Regions from separate parts of the Ewingella allii genome, predicted to be linked through region 3. Evidence: predicted binding sites of a transcription regulator. Region 3 holds the regulator's gene; each other region holds the start of a gene.
The links. Region 3 encodes PhoB, which activates phosphate uptake and scavenging genes when phosphate is short. Its sites were predicted from a motif close to CTGTCATAAAACTGNCNNAT; they were not measured.
Positions count from the first base shown of each region.

Region 1: a site for PhoB is predicted at 1,943-1,962, ahead of SBO83_RS20310 (MIP/aquaporin family protein). Genes of this name have one in related genera too.
Region 2: a site for PhoB is predicted at 2,176-2,195, ahead of phoA (alkaline phosphatase). Genes of this name have one in related genera too.

Region 1 covers NZ_JAWUDN010000012.1:83,439-88,687, reverse strand. The annotation lists gene SBO83_RS20325 (1,4-dihydroxy-2-naphthoate polyprenyltransferase) at 1-584, shown strand, start outside; gene rraA (ribonuclease E activity regulator RraA) at 694-1,179, shown strand; gene zapB (cell division protein ZapB) at 1,265-1,504, opposite strand; gene SBO83_RS20310 (MIP/aquaporin family protein) at 2,127-2,978, shown strand; gene glpK (glycerol kinase GlpK) at 3,023-4,546, shown strand; gene glpX (class II fructose-bisphosphatase) at 4,715-5,249, shown strand, end outside.
Region 2 covers NZ_JAWUDN010000010.1:135,479-140,727, reverse strand. The annotation lists gene SBO83_RS18955 (fimbrial protein) at 1-584, shown strand, start outside; gene phoA (alkaline phosphatase) at 677-2,095, opposite strand; gene SBO83_RS18945 (L,D-transpeptidase family protein) at 2,265-3,185, opposite strand; gene SBO83_RS18940 (DHA2 family efflux MFS transporter permease subunit) at 3,454-5,016, opposite strand; gene SBO83_RS18935 (efflux RND transporter periplasmic adaptor subunit) at 5,097-5,249, shown strand, end outside.
Region 3 covers NZ_JAWUDN010000002.1:320,692-325,940, forward strand. The annotation lists gene proY (proline-specific permease ProY) at 1-601, opposite strand, end outside; gene brnQ (branched-chain amino acid transport system II carrier protein) at 756-2,075, opposite strand; gene phoR (phosphate regulon sensor histidine kinase PhoR) at 2,597-3,922, opposite strand; gene phoB (phosphate response regulator transcription factor PhoB) at 4,038-4,727, opposite strand; gene sbcD (exonuclease subunit SbcD) at 4,954-5,249, shown strand, end outside.

The DNA.
Region 1 (5,249 bases), on a different contig from region 3:
TCGCGCTAATTGCCGTCGCCTGCCAGAAACCCAGCGACGTGGTCGGCTTCCTGATCCTCGGTTTGCTGTCGATTGGCGCGGCTATTACCTACACCGTCGGCACTCGTCCTTACGGCTATATGGGCCTTGGTGACATTTCCGTATTGGTGTTCTTCGGCTGGATAAGCGTGGCCGGTACCTTCTATTTGCAGGCCGGGTATTTCGACTGGATTGTCATGCTGCCCGCCACGGCTACCGGCTTATTAGCCACCGCCGTCCTGAACATCAATAATTTGCGCGATATCGAAACTGACAGCGCCAACGGCAAGAACACGCTGGCGGTGCGCCTTGGGCCAAAAAATGCCCGTCGCTATCACGCATTCATCATTAGCGGTGCCGTGCTCTGTCTGGCGTTGTTTGCCCTACTGCACTTGCACAACGGCTTCGGTTGGCTCTTTATTCTGGCGCTGCCGCTGCTGGCTAAACACGTCCTCACGGTGATGCGCGAACCTACCGCTGAGGGTATCCGTCCCCTGCTGGAGAACATGGTGAAGGTCGCTTTATTGACTAACGTGCTGTTTGCCGTCGGCCTGTTACTCAATTAGCAATCCAAGCTAAGTCTGGCTGAAAGCGAAATTTAACAATTGATGCTTTTGCCAACAGCCTTCAGAAAGGGATATACTGCACATTCATGCAGCAACCAGATGAAATCCTATGAAATACGATACTTCCGAACTATGCGACATCTATCACGAAGAAGTGAATGTCGTTGAACCCTTGTTCTCCAACTTTGGCGGACGTACTTCATTTGGCGGGCAGATCACCACGGTGAAGTGCTTTGAAGACAATGGCTTGCTTTATGATCTGTTGGAGCAAAACGGTTTAGGCCGCGTGTTGGTGGTCGACGGCGGTGGCTCGGTTCGCCGTGCTCTGCTCGACGCTGACCTCGCGACGCTGGCACTGGAAAACCAGTGGGAAGGCATCCTGATTTACGGCGCGGTGCGTCAGGTGGATGACTTGCAGGACCTGGACATCGGCATTCAGGCAATGGCCGCAATCCCTGCTGGCGCAGCAAGCGAAGGCATTGGTGAGAGTGATATCCGCGTCAACTTCGGCGGTGTCACCTTCTTCACCGGTGACCATTTGTATGCTGATAACACCGGCATCATCCTGTCAGAGGATGCACTCGACCTCGAGTGATCCCCTAAACGCAGATGCTTCTGCAATAAAAAAGCCCGCAGCGCGGGCTTTTTTTATGGGAGCAAGTTATGCAAAGAAGGCTGGATCAGACTTCTTCCATTTTCCCTAACAGTGCGCGCAGACGATCTTGCCACACGTGTTGTTCTTCTTTCAGCTGCGCGTTTTCACGCACCAGTGACTCATGGTTGCCGCTGGCTTGCTGAACTTCCTGAGACAGGTTGTTGTTCTGTTCTTTCAGTTCTTCGATTTCCATTTGCAATAAAGTAATGGTATCAATCGCTTGCTGAACTTTCGCTTCTAATTTCTCAAATACTTCAAATGACATTCTTCGGTCCTCTTCATGTTCGCAAGGCGTACATCTGGTAAGTTCTGTCGCATCGTCCGGACACGACTCTGAATTCTCGCACCACGCAGATTTTATTGATATTTCGGGATGGAAACGCCGTCAAATCTGCGGATGTCTTGAAATACGATTGTATGTAGCCAGTACTGCCCTGTCTAGCAACAACCCTGCCCTACACGCAGTCTGTTGCAATTTTAACGACAAAACTATCAGCAAATGCTTAAAAAGCGAGACGAGTCGAAGGATCACGCCAGCAATTTCGCCTAAAGTCAGTCTAACAAGGGGTCTGACGGGCGGAAGGCATCCGAATGACCTTGTGCGCGTTAGGGACGCAATCAGGGAAGAAATAGGGATAAACGCGGGTCAAACGCGCGCCAAAAACCGTTTTTTGCGGTTGGTCTAACCAGTGCGATACTCGAAATCGCTCATTTTTATGACACAACACACAAAATTTGATTTCGCTATTTCTCGTTTATGCTCGTTAACGATAAATTCACATTACATTCTCATTTACTGATGAATGTCTTATTCCGATTACGTTCACGTACGTCCAGTAAGAAAAATTATAACTAACCCTTAACATTATCCTTTATAGGATCCGACTATGAGCCAAACCATGAGTTCCACATTAAAAGGTCAGTGCATCGCTGAGTTTCTAGGTACCGGGCTTATCATTTTCTTTGGTGCAGGATGTGTTGCTGCATTGAAGCTTGCCGGCGCAGGCTTTGGCCAGTGGGAAATTAGTATCGTCTGGGGTTTTGGTGTGGCAATGGCCATCTACCTGACCGCAGCCGTGTCTGGCGCTCACCTTAACCCAGCAGTCACTGTCGCGCTTTGCCTGTTCGCGAACTTTGAAGGACGCAAAGTTCTGCCTTACATCATCGCGCAAGTTGCGGGGGCTTTCTGCGCCGCCGCTCTGGTTTACGGTCTGTACTACAACCTGTTCTTCGATTTCGAACAAAGCCACAATATGGTACGCGGCAGCGTCGAGAGTTTGGATCTGGCAGGCATCTTCTCTACCTACCCGAACCCACACATCAGCGTGTTGCAGGCATTCTTGGTTGAAGTGGTGATCACCGCCGTGCTGATGGCGCTGATTCTGGGCCTGACTGACGACGGCAACGGCATCCCGCGTGGCCCGCTGGCTCCGCTGTTAATCGGTATCCTGATCGCCGTTATCGGTGCTTCAATGGGTCCATTGACCGGCTTCGCCCTGAACCCAGCTCGTGACTTCGGTCCTAAGCTGTTCGCCTACTTCGCAGGCTGGGGCAAAGTGGCCTTCACCGGCGCGCGTGACATCCCTTACTTCTTAGTCCCGATTTTTGGCCCGCTGATTGGCGCATCTCTGGGTGCTGTAGGTTATAAGACGCTGGTTGGTCGCCACCTGCCTTACGAAATCAATGAGGAAGCGGAAGAGAAAGCGGCCCAGCAGGCATCAAAACAGCGTAAAGCGTAATTGGCTATATTGTTCACAGCTCTCTAATTCGTAGGAATATTATTATGTCAGCAGATACGACTCACGAAAAAAAATACATCGTCGCGCTCGATCAAGGCACCACCAGCTCCCGCGCGGTCGTGCTTGACCATGACGCCAATATCGTCAGCGTTTCCCAGCGCGAATTTACCCAAATTTATCCGAAATCCGGCTGGGTCGAGCATGACCCAATGGAGATCTGGTCTTCGCAAAGCTCAGTGCTGGTAGAAGTGCTGGCAAAAGCGGACATCAACTCTGACCAAATCGCCGGTATTGGTATCACCAACCAGCGTGAAACCACCATCGTGTGGGAAAAAGAGACCGGTAAACCCATTTATAACGCCATCGTTTGGCAGTGCCGTCGTACAGCTGACATCTGTGAGAAGCTGAAAAAGGACGGGATGGAAGAGTACATCCGTGAAAACACTGGCTTAGTGGTTGACCCTTACTTCTCCGGTACTAAGGTGAAGTGGATCCTGGACCACGTAGAAGGCTCCCGCGAGCGCGCTAAGCGTGGCGAGCTGCTGTTCGGTACCGTCGACACTTGGCTGGTGTGGAAGATGACTCAGGGACGCGTTCACGTTACTGATTACACTAACGCCTCCCGTACCATGCTGTTCAACATCCATGATCTGAAATGGGATGAGCGCATGCTGGAAGTGCTGGATATTCCGCGCGAAATGCTGCCGGAAGTTCGCCCTTCTTCTGAAGTTTACGGCCAGACCAACATTGGTGGTAAAGGCGGTACTCGTATTCCTATCGCAGGGATCGCCGGTGACCAGCAGGCAGCTCTGTACGGCCAGCTTTGTGTGCAGAAAGGCATGGCGAAAAATACCTACGGCACCGGCTGCTTCTTGCTGATGAACACCGGTACTGAAGCTGTAACCTCCAAAAACGGCCTGCTGACCACCATCGCCTGCGGCCCTCGCGGCGAAGTGAACTATGCGCTGGAAGGTGCGGTATTCGTCGGCGGTGCGTCCATTCAATGGCTGCGCGACGAGCTGAAGTTGATCAGCGACGCCACCGACTCCGAATACTTCGCGGGCAAAGTTAAAGACACCAACGGCGTGTACGTGGTGCCGGCCTTCACCGGCCTTGGCGCACCTTACTGGGACCCGTATGCCCGTGGCGCTATCTTCGGCCTGAGCCGTGGCGCCAACAGCAACCACATCATTCGCGCCACGCTGGAATCTATCGCTTACCAGACTCGCGACGTGCTGGACGCCATGCAAGCTGACTCGGGCGCACGCCTGCAGGCTCTGCGCGTGGACGGCGGCGCGGTGGCTAACAACTTCCTGATGCAATTCCAGTCTGACATCCTCGGCACGCGCGTTGAGCGTCCGGCGGTGCTGGAAGTGACCGCGCTGGGTGCGGCATTCCTGGCGGGTCTGGCGGTGGGCTTCTGGAATGATCTGGACGAAGTGCGCAGCAAAGCCACTATCGAACGTGAATTCCGCCCAAGCATTGAAACCACCGAGCGTAACTTCCGCTACAAAGGCTGGCAGAAAGCCGTGGCGCGCGTGCGTTCATGGGAAGATCACGACGAGTGATCGCGTCCGGTCGGGTTCTCGCGGAACCCGCCATCATCAGCGCCAAGCAAACTCCCCTTAACGGGGAGTTTTTTTATGCGCTTTTTCTGCCCTGCCCCTATGCTAAAATCCGCCCCAGCGATGAGCATTTGCCTCACCCACCTTATTTTTCTTCGAATGGGTTTATCCATGAAACGTGAATTAGCTATCGAGTTCTCCCGCGTCACCGAAGCCGCCGCGCTGGCTGGCTATAAATGGCTCGGCCGTGGCGACAAAAATCTCGCCGACAACGCCGCCGTGCAGGCAATGCGCATTATGCTGAATAAGGTCGACATCGACGGGCAAATCGTCATTGGCGAAGGTGAGATTGACGAAGCGCCGATGCTCTACATCGGCGAACAGGTTGGCACAGGCAAAGGCGACGCGGTGGATATCGCGGTTGACCCCATCGAAGGCACTCGCATGACTGCCATGGGCCAGTCCAACGCGCTGGCCGTGCTGGCCGTGGGCGACAAAGGCTCCTTCCTCAACGCCCCTGACATGTACATGGAAAAAATCGCCGTCGGCCCCGGCGCTAAAGGCGCGATTAATTTAGACCTGACGCTGGCGGAAAATCTGCAAAATATCGCCAAAGCCTTGGGTAAACCACTGAGCGAACTGACCGTGGCTACTCTGGCCAAACCGCGCCACGACGAGGCTATTCGCGCCATGCTGCAATCCGGCG
Region 2 (5,249 bases), on a different contig from region 3:
ATCGCTGGGAGACCACGTTGGATAGCGACGGGGCCATTCGTTATAACCCCGAGATAGAGATTATTTTAATGAAAACAGGGGTTATTACGCCGGGTACGCTGGCCCTCGGGCCGCTGTTTTCCATCGCTATCAACAACAGTAATGAGCCGGCGCTAACCTACAATTTATCCTCCGGTAATATCACGCAAGCATCGTGCGAAGTGACCGGGTCAAGCAGGATCCCGGTGCAAATGGGAGAGGCAAAGGTGAGTGATTTCCACGGTAAAGGCTCTACCCTGACCCCGGTGAATATCCAGATCCCTCTACAATGCAACAGCAACGCCAAAGTGCATATCAGCCTTGCCGCGACCTCATCGCAGGGCAAAGGCATTATTGATTTAGCCAGTGGCGGCGCGCAGGGGGTCGGTATTCAGCTTAAACTGCACAGCGCGCCCATCGAGTTCGAGCGAACGCTGTTTGTTGCTCAGGCCACCGAACAAGGGAATTTTAGTATCCCGTTAACGGCTGCTTATATGCAGATTGGGGACAAAATCACCCCGGGGGATGCTAACGCTGTCGCTAATTTCACCATCACTTACGAGTGATTCAGGTTGGAAAACAAAGGCCGGAAAGTCTGCACTTTCCGGCCTTTTGCTTATTTATTGAGGGACTGATTTACGTCTTGCGGCATAATGACTTATTTAATCGCCATGGCCTCTTTCATGGTGAAGAACAGGTCAGTTTGATCTGTCAGTCCCACCACGTTGGCCGCAAACGGGCCGTAGGCCGCGACGCGCAGCTGAGTGCCGGTATGGCCTTGTGAATCCTCTTCCGAGTTGCCGTAGCTGATGGTCATTGGCGCACCGTCTTTGGTGGTCAGGGTCTGCGTCAGCCCCGGCGCTTTGGCATCTTTCTCCACAATCTGGCTGGAGTGCGCGTGGTCGGCGGTCACAATAACCAGCGTGTTGCCGTCTTTACGAGCAAATTCCAGCGCTTTCTGCACGGCTTCGTCCAAATCAACGGTTTCGCCAAACTGGCCGCACGGGTTTGCCGCGTGGTCTTGTTTATCGATGGACGCCCCTTCCACTTGCAGGAAGAAGCCTTTCTCCTGCGTTTTCAGCAGATCGATGGCTTTCTCGGTCATTGCGGCAAGCGTTGGAATGTCGCTGGTGCGCTGTGGATTGGCTTCGCAGGTGACGGCCGGCTTGTCGATATTGCCGTGATAGCTGGCTTTCGGGCCATTCCAGCGCACGGGCATATTGCCCGGCGAGAACAGGCCTAGCAGCGGTTTTTGCTGGTCGGCGAGGGTGATTTTTGCCAGCTCATCGGCGTTTTCCACCCACTGATAGCCCTGTGCGGTCGCCTGATCCTTCAGGGATTTCCCCGCGAAATCACCGCTTTTGGCTAACTGATTGAATGATTTCGCGCCGCCGCCCAGGGTCACGTCAGCCCGTGCTTTGATCAGCTGCTCGGTGATTGAACCTTTGCCGCCGTTTTCCAGCGCATTAGTCGGGCATTTCTCACTGGTTTCTTCCGGGCCGTAGCACTTACGGGAGGTGACGTGGGAGATTTGCGCGGCAGGCGTCGCATCTTGCAATTCGGCTGTGGAGACGTTGCCGGTGGCTTTACCCGCGGCTTTCGCCAGTTCCAAAATCGTTACGTGATCTTTGCCATTCACATCCACACCCAGCGCGCCGTTATAGGTCTTCACGCCGCTAGACCATGCCGTGGCAGAGGCCGCGGAGTCCGTCACATAGTCGGGTTTGTGGCTCTTCTTATCCAAAGAGTAGTGAGTGTATTGGCCCGTTAACGGCAGGGCATCGATGCCCTTAAAGTAGCCGCCCGCGCCTTCGGCATAGTTACGCGCCGAGGTGATTTCTGAATCGCCCATACCATCACCAATCAGCAGGATGACGTTTTTCACCGTCTTATTGGTCAATGACGCTTTCAGGGCTTCGGTCTGATCGCCGGTCAGACGGCGCGCGCCGCCTTGTTCGGTGATATCGCCTTTCGCAGCGCGTGAAGTCAGGGCATCATCGGCGATGGCGCTGCTGGCAGAAGTCAGAAGCAGGGCGGTAACCACAGAACGAGCAACAAAAGAGAGAGGCAGGTGCATAACAAAACTCCGTGTAATGAAGACCAGAAAACAAGAGATACAGTTTGTCGTACTTTGTTACACGGGAGCATAAGTCAGCGGCGTGACGCTTTTATGACATGAAGGATTTTTAGCGAGGAAAATAAAAAAGCCCCTCATGGAGGGGCTTCAAGTCAGTCTGCAATCAAACTTAGTTAACCTGAGTTGGCATACCTGAACGCAGCTCGATAGCGCGTTGTACGATGTTCTGGTTAACGCTTGGGTCCATGGCAACGGCGCCCACTTTGCCAGTCAGAGAAACAGGCAGTGGCTCTTGCGAGTCAAACTCTTCCTGGTTAGCAGACAGCGGGTTGTGGATCTCAATGTAACGCTTACCGTTTGGTTCAACGGTGGCTTTCAACGGCTCATTGATGAACTGAACGCGAGTGTCCTGCGGCACATTGTCGAACAGCCATTTGATGTCAGCATCGCGCAGACGCACACAGCCGTGGCTCACGCGCAGGCCGATACCGAAGTTGGCATTAGTCCCGTGAATCGCATACAGGCGGCCAACGTACAGCGCGTACAGACCCATTGGGTTGTCCGGACCTGCTGGGAAGACGGCTGGCAGATATTCACCGCGAGACGCGTACTCTTCGTGCATTTTCGCCGTTGGTGTCCAAGTCGGACCGGCTTTCTTACGCTGGATGGTGGTTGTCCAGTTCAGTGGGGTGTCTTTGCCTAATTCACCGATACCGATTGGCAATACCACCACGGTGTTGCTGCCCTTCGGATAGTAGTAAAGACGCATTTCAGCACTGTTTACCACGATACCTTCATGCGGGGTATCTGGCAGGATCAGCTGCTGTGGAATAGTCAACACGGTGCCCGGCGTTGGCAAGAACGGGTCCACGCCAGGGTTGGCTTCGAGCATGTTGCTCAGGCCCATTTGATACTGTGCGGCAAAACTCTCAAGAGGTAATTTGCTGTTTTCTGGAACGGTAACGGTGATGTTTTCCCCGACTAACCGCCCGCCATTGGCAGGAAGAGGGTACACCACGGCCGAAGCTGACTGGCTGTACGCAGCAACTGCCAAAACCATAGTAAGGATAGCGCGAATGCTCATTTTCATATTTGTCGTTGGTTCTTAATGCCACACAGGCAGTTGTTGTCGAAGTGTTCCCCCGGTGTTAACAGAAACAACCGGATGACTATTGTAGGTACACACTTGACCTGAACGAGAATCTTTATGTGTAACCAATCACATTTCTGGGCCGCCAATTATAAGGATTTATTTCAAACAGGCCAAAGCTTTTACAGGATGTCGGAAAAGTTCCCTAAACAATCGCATTTTTTGGAAGTAGGATCACAGACGTTTTACATTTCATGACACTAAACCGTTATTTCCGACAAAACGGCACCATCAATAAAGCCGCCAAAAACATCCACGCCATCAGCATAAAGACATCATTGAAAGCCAGCGTGAAGGCTTCATTGGCGACCTTGATGCCAAACAGGTTTTTCGCCATCAGCAAGGCATGAGCCGAATCCGGCGTCAGTTGCCCAATGCGCGTCGCCAGTCCGCCGATCACCGTCTGCGCCTCTTCACCATAACGCCCCAACACGTCGCCGAAGTGCGCGGTGTGTTCGCGGGTCCAGTCCTGCAACCAGGTATTCACCGTCGCAATGCCAATCGCCCCGCCAAGATTGCGCATCAGGTTAAATAAGCCCGACGCGTAGCGCAGCTCCGGTCCCTGAAAGGCGGTGAGCGCCATATTCACACTCGGCACGATGCACAGCATGATAAACAGCCCACGGACGATTTGCGGCCATAAGAACTGATCCGCGCCCCACTCGGGCGTGACTTGCGAGGTCAGCCACATGCTGGTTGAAAAGCCAATCAGCCCGGCGGTGATCAGTATGCGGCGGTCTACTTTACCAATGAGCCTTGCGGCCAAAATGGTGCTGAAGAACTGCCCAATCCCCACTACAAACACGGTGGTACCAATCTGTAAGCTGTTGAAATCACGAATGCGTCCAAGAAAAACTGGCGTCAGGTAAGTCGAGGCGTACAGACCGAAACCAATCACCAGATTGAACACGCAGGCAAAGGTAAAGGTCGGGTCGCGGAAGGGCGTCAGGCGTACAATCGGGTTTTTCGAATAGAAAGAACGCTCCAAAAACAGCACAAACGCCACCAGTGAAAACCAGGCCGAAATTTGAATGTCGGGGTCGCTAAACCAGTTCTGGCGCGGCCCCTCTTCCAGCACGTACTCCAGACAGCCCAGCGCAATTGCCATTGAGAATAGATGCACCCAGTCGATGCGTTTGAGCATCGGGAAATCGGCTTGGTCGACATGAATGAACATCACCGCGCCAATGGCGACCAGCACCCCCGGCACAATATTGATGAAGAATATCCAGCGCCAGTCGAGCCATTCGGTGACTACGCCGCCGACGGTCGGGCCGAGCGTCGGGGCCAGCACGCTAACCATGCCTAAAATCGCCGGGATCAGCGCCTGCTGCTTGCCCTTAAACAGCGCAAAGCCGGTGGAGAACACCGTCGGCACCATCGCCCCCCCGGTAAAGCCTTGCAGCGCGCGAAAGAAAATCATCGACTCGATATTCCACGCCAGCCCGCAGCCAATGCTGCTGAGCGTAAACAGCGCCGCCGAGGCGCTGAAGAGCCAGCGAGTGGAGAGCGCCTGAGTCAAAAAGGCCGAGAAGGGGATCATTACCAGTTCGGCAATCAGATAAGAGGTCTGCACCCAGCTGATTTCATCCGGGCCAGCGGAGAGTCCGGCCTGTACGTCATTGAGCGAGGCGGCGACGATCTGAATGTCGATCAGAGCCAAAAACATGCCGAAAGCCATGACGCTGAAGATTAAAAATTTGCGCGCAGTGGGCAGGTCGCTAGGGGCGATCGCCGGGGCGGCAGAAGAGGGAGCGGTCGCTTCTGACATATCAAACACCTTTTTGAACTTGTTTATATGATGCGCATCATATTAATATGATCACCATCATGCAATGAGTGAGAAGAAAAATGAGTGAAGCAACAGTTAACGGGGCGTCGGACATTCAGGGGAAAGAGAAATCGCGCCGTTCGCCGCGCATTTGGGTGGTGAGCGGTATTGCGCTGGCGGTGGCATTGGGCGGTGCTGCGTGGCTACTGGCCGCGCCGTCGTCAGAATCAACC
Region 3 (5,249 bases):
AGAAGCCGCCGTTGCTCCACAAATTGTGAATCCCGGTAGGCTGCCCGCCGTTGCCGATACCCCAAATGATGATGCCGAAGCCCGCCACAATCATGATGATGATGGTCAGCACTTTGAAGAAGGAGAACCAGAACTCCAACTCGCCGAAAACTCTGACGCTCATCAGGTTGATGCCACCGATGATAAGCACCACGCTCAGCACCCAAATCCAGTGAGGCACCTCGGGGAACCAGACGCCCATATAGATGCCGAAGGCGGTGACGTCGGCGATGGCGACAATCAAAATCTCGAAGCAGTAGGTCCAACCGGTGATGTAACCCGCCAAAGGCCCGAGATAATCCTGCGCGTAGCGCGAAAACGAGCCGCTCTGCGGGTTGTTAACCGACATCTCACCCAGCGCGCGCATGATGATAAACGCCACGATCCCGCCGACCAGATAGGCCAGCAACACGCTTGGCCCGGCTAACTTAATCGCGTCCGCCGAGCCGTAAAACAGACCGGTGCCGATGGCCGAGCCGAGCGCCATAAAGCGAATGTGTCGGGTAGTCAGGCCGCGCTTTAACTTAGTCGCTGGCGGCTCTTTCTCAACTGATTGCTGCATGTGAATTTATCCAATTCTTTTGTTCATCAAGGCTGATGAGGGACTCAAACCAATGAAAAAGCCACGGAAGGGTTTTCCGTGGCCTGATTGGCGAAACATTCTTCAAACGCAATTATATGACTGAAACGTGACGCCAGTGAACCACCAATGTCATTTACTGATGAGCCGTCACGCTGCGCGGTCCGCTAATCTTGTCGTAAATCCCAGCGAGAACCAGCATCACCAGCGAAGGTGGCAGCCATGCCAGGCCCTGCGCCGCCAGCGGCAGATTCGCAGTCCAGGCTGGCATGATATCAGCCAGAGCCGAGGCTTTAACGCCATCGACCAGTCCGAACAACAGGCTAACCACCATTACCGGTGCCACGATGCGCGTGGTGCTATTCCACCAGCGCAGGGTGAAGCTCAGCACCACCAGCACGATACAAGGCGGGTAAATCGCCGTCAGCACCGGGATAGAAATCTGAATCAAATGGCTCAGGCCCAGATTCGACACCAGCATAGAGAACAGGCCGAGGATAAACACCAGCGAGCGGTAAGAGAGTGGCAGATACTGGGCGAAGAACTCCGCGCAGGCGCAGGTCAGGCCCACCGCCGTCACCATACAGGCGATGAAAATCAGCGCGCCAAGGAAGAAGCTACCCACGCCGCCGAAGGTGTGTTCGACATAAGCATGCAGAATAACCGCGCCGTTAGTGGCGTCAGGCACCAGCGAGGCGCTATTTTCGCCCAGCTTGAACAGGCTGAGGTAGACCAGCATCAGGCCGACACCGGCAATCAGGCCCGCCAAAATAGTGTAGCGAGTCAGCAGCTTGGCGTCAGACACGCCGCGAGAGCGCGCCGCGTTAACAATTACAATACCAAACACCATCGCGCCCAGCGTATCCATCGTCAGGTAACCATTGACGAAACCGCTGGAGAAAGGCACGTGCTGGTAGGCTTCGGCAGCAGGCATGCTCTGCCCCGCTGGCCACAACACGGCGGCCAGACCTAAAACGCCCAGCGCGACCATTTTCAGCGGCGCGAGGAAGTGGCCCACGGTGTCCAGCAGGCGGCCCGGATAGAGGGAGATACCAATCACCAGCGCGAAGTAAACGACGCTATAAATGAACAGCGGCAGCGGGCCGTCGCCGGTTAGTGGTGCGATCCCGACTTCAAAAGAGACGGTGGCAGTACGCGGCGTGGCGAACAGCGGCCCGACGGCCAGATAGCAAACCGTAGCCAGCAAAATGCCCGCGGCGCGGCCAATCGGCGAGCTCAGCGCGTCAACACCACCACCCACACGAGCCAGTGCAATCACGGTCATGACCGGCAGGCCCACGGCGGTTATCATAAACCCTGCCGCCGCCCACCAGACTGCGGGACCGGCCTGTAAACCGACCATCGGCGGGAAGATGATATTCCCGGCACCGACGAATAAGGCGAAGGTCATAAAGCCCAACGCCAAAATATCTTTGCTTGATAAACGAGTACTCATGATTGGTGTCGTGTTGCCTGTTCAAATGAATAAAGTGACCGATGCTAACGCCTGTTCTTTCGTTATAACGTCAATGAGCGAGATAACCGCCTGACAATGCCATTTCGAGGAGAGAAAGAAGCCTAAAATGCCTGATGATATGCAGATGAAATGTTGTAATTCAGGAATAGTTCAGCGACAGCGGGCGGTAAGGTAAACGTTTATGTCGTGAAAAGGCAAGCCGAGATCCAAAAAGCAGAGCCTTAGACCAGACTTTTACCAAAAAGCAGTGCATATCACTAAGTCACTAGAGATATGCAAAACATGATATGTATGATTATTCATCAAATTAAGCACAAGATACAGACTATTGCCGCTAAAACTGCGCGAAATCGCCAAGAACGGGTCGTTTCCCGTACGTTTATAAGGTGTTAATGAAAGGTTGAGCTACTGATTGGCAGGCTGGGGTAAGCCTCTGGCATAAAAGAAAAAAGCTGCCCGATGAGCAGCTTTTATTTTTTAACATTCATGCCAGCAGAATATTACTTCGTATCTTTCACTTTGCCCGGCGTAGCGGAACTGGCTGGCACCACCAGACGCTGTGGCAGGGTAAACATAAATCGCGTGCCGACACCCACTTCGCTCATGATATCCAGCTTTGAGTTGTGGTGGCTGAGCGCGTGCTTAACGATTGCCAGCCCCAGCCCGCTGCCGCCCGTCTGTCTAGATCGCGCTTTGTCGACGCGGTAGAAGCGCTCCGTCAGGCGCGGCAGGTGCTGTGGCTCAATGCCCGGCCCGTTATCACTGACCTGAAACTGCGCCCCCAGCGGCGTTTGCTGCCAGCTGACTTCAATGCGCGTGCCAGTCGGCGTGTGGTTCACCGAGTTATACACCAGGTTAGACACCGCGCTGCGCAGCTGATCCTCATTGCCAAACACCTGCAACTTGTCGTTTACGCGGAACACAATCTCGTGGCGACCATTACTTAAAGTCTGCACCTCGCGCTCCAGCATGCCCATCATCAGCGGCATATCCACCTTCTCATTGAGATCAATGTTGGTGGCTGCTTCGATGCGAGACAGCGTCAGCAGCTGTTTCACCAGTCCGTCCATGCGTCGCGTCTGCTCCTGCATGGTGTCCAGCGCCTTGCTGCGGAAAGGCTCTTCCAGCTTGGCGTCTTCCATCATCTCCAGATAGCCCTGCAACACGGTCAGTGGCGTGCGCAGCTCATGGCTGACGTTGGCAAAGAAGTTGCGACGCGCCCCTTCCAACTGACGCATTTGGGTGACGTCACGCGCCACCATCAGCAGCTGACCTTCGGAATAAGGCATCACGCGGAACTCAACGTAGTGCTCATTATTGAGCTGCAAATTCAGCGCGCGGTTAAATTCTCGGTTCTGAATCCAACTGCGAAACTCGGGGTAACGCAGCAGGTTGAAGATATGCTGCCCGTTATCTTCCGGCCAGCGGAATCCCAACAAATCCTGAGCCAAGCCGTTACACCAGAAAATATTGCCTTCTTCGGTCGCCAGCACCACGGCATCGGGCAGAGACTCTGCCCCGCTGCGAAAACGTTTGATGAGTTGACCGAGTTCACGCCGCCGCCGACGGTTACGCATTTGCATCTGGTTCAACCCATAAAACAGCGGTTCCCAGCTCCAGCGGCCATTTGGTGGGGTGATGCTGCGATCGAGCCACAGCCAGTGAGAGAGTTTAAGCTGGTTATAATAGTTCCAGCCCAGCGCCGCCAGCAGCGACGCAAATAGCAGCCATCCGTAATGGCCGAAGAAAATACCGATGATCAATGCTGGCAGACAGAACAGAAACAGTTCCCCCGCCAGACGCTTCCAGGACAGACGTTCTAACACACAGATTCTCCGCTGCGGCGAGCCGAAAGGCCCCTACATACTATACCCAAAATCATGGGGTTACCGAGCGCGGCCTTGCGCCCAGACATCCTGAAGTATCAAGGGTATAAATGACTCAGTAACGGGTAGAGAACCGGTAACCCGTTCCACGTACCGTTTGAATCATTCTGTCATGTCCGCTGGTTTCTAACGCTTTACGCAAGCGACGAATATGAACGTCTACCGTGCGATCTTCAACATAAACGTTAGTGCCCCAGACGTTATTCAGCAACTGCTCACGGCTGTAAACCCGCTCAGAATGCGTCATAAAGAAGTGCAGCAATTTGAATTCTGTCGGCCCCATGTCCAGCGCCTGCTCGTTCGCCATAACGCGATGAGAGGACGGGTCGAGGCTCAGCCCCTGCATGTCGATCACTTCTTCCACCGCCATCGGGGAAATTCGACGCATTACGGCTTTAATACGCGCCACCAGCTCTTTCGGAGAGAAAGGCTTGGTGATGTAGTCGTCCGCGCCCACTTCCAGACCGCGCACTCGGTCTTCCTCTTCGCCACGGGCTGTCAGCATCATGACCGGGATTTCACGCGTTAGCGCTTCGCGTTTGAGATGTTTGATAAACTGAATGCCGGAACCGCCCGGTAACATCCAGTCGAGCAAAATAAGCTCGGGGAATGGCTCAATCAACCGGGCTACTGCCGAGTCGAAATCTTCTGCTTCCACTGCCTGGTAGCCGTTTTGTTCCAGTACAAAGCACACCATTTCACGGATCGGAGCTTCATCTTCAACCACTAAAATACGTCTAGCCATCGTAGGTCCTGCCAAAAGGTTAGCGATCATTGTTTGATTGCGGAGGGGATTATGCGTCAGTTTTGTGACATTTTTATGAAAATCGCTCAGCAGCCAAACTAAGTGTAGCTAAGCCTTCATTAATGCGTCATGTCGTTGAAATCCGCCTGATTTAGCGAGGACAGCCCCCAGCCTGACGTTTATACTTTGCGGCAAACTGTTGCAGCACACCAACAACGGGAGTTTCATGCGCCTGATCCACACTTCAGACTGGCACTTAGGCCAGTATTTCTTCACCAAAAGCCGTGCCGCCGAGCATCAGGCGTTTTTGCGCTGGTTGATAGAACAGGTGGAGCGCCATCAGGTTGACGCCGTGATTGTGGCAGGTGACATCTTTGATACCGGCTCGCCGCCGAGCTATGCTCGCGAGCTGTACAACCGTTTTGTGGTCGATCTGCAAAGTACCGGCTGCCAGCTGATCGTGCTGGCGGGTAACCACGACTCGGTCGCCACGCTGAATGAGTCCCGCGAGCTGCTCTCCTG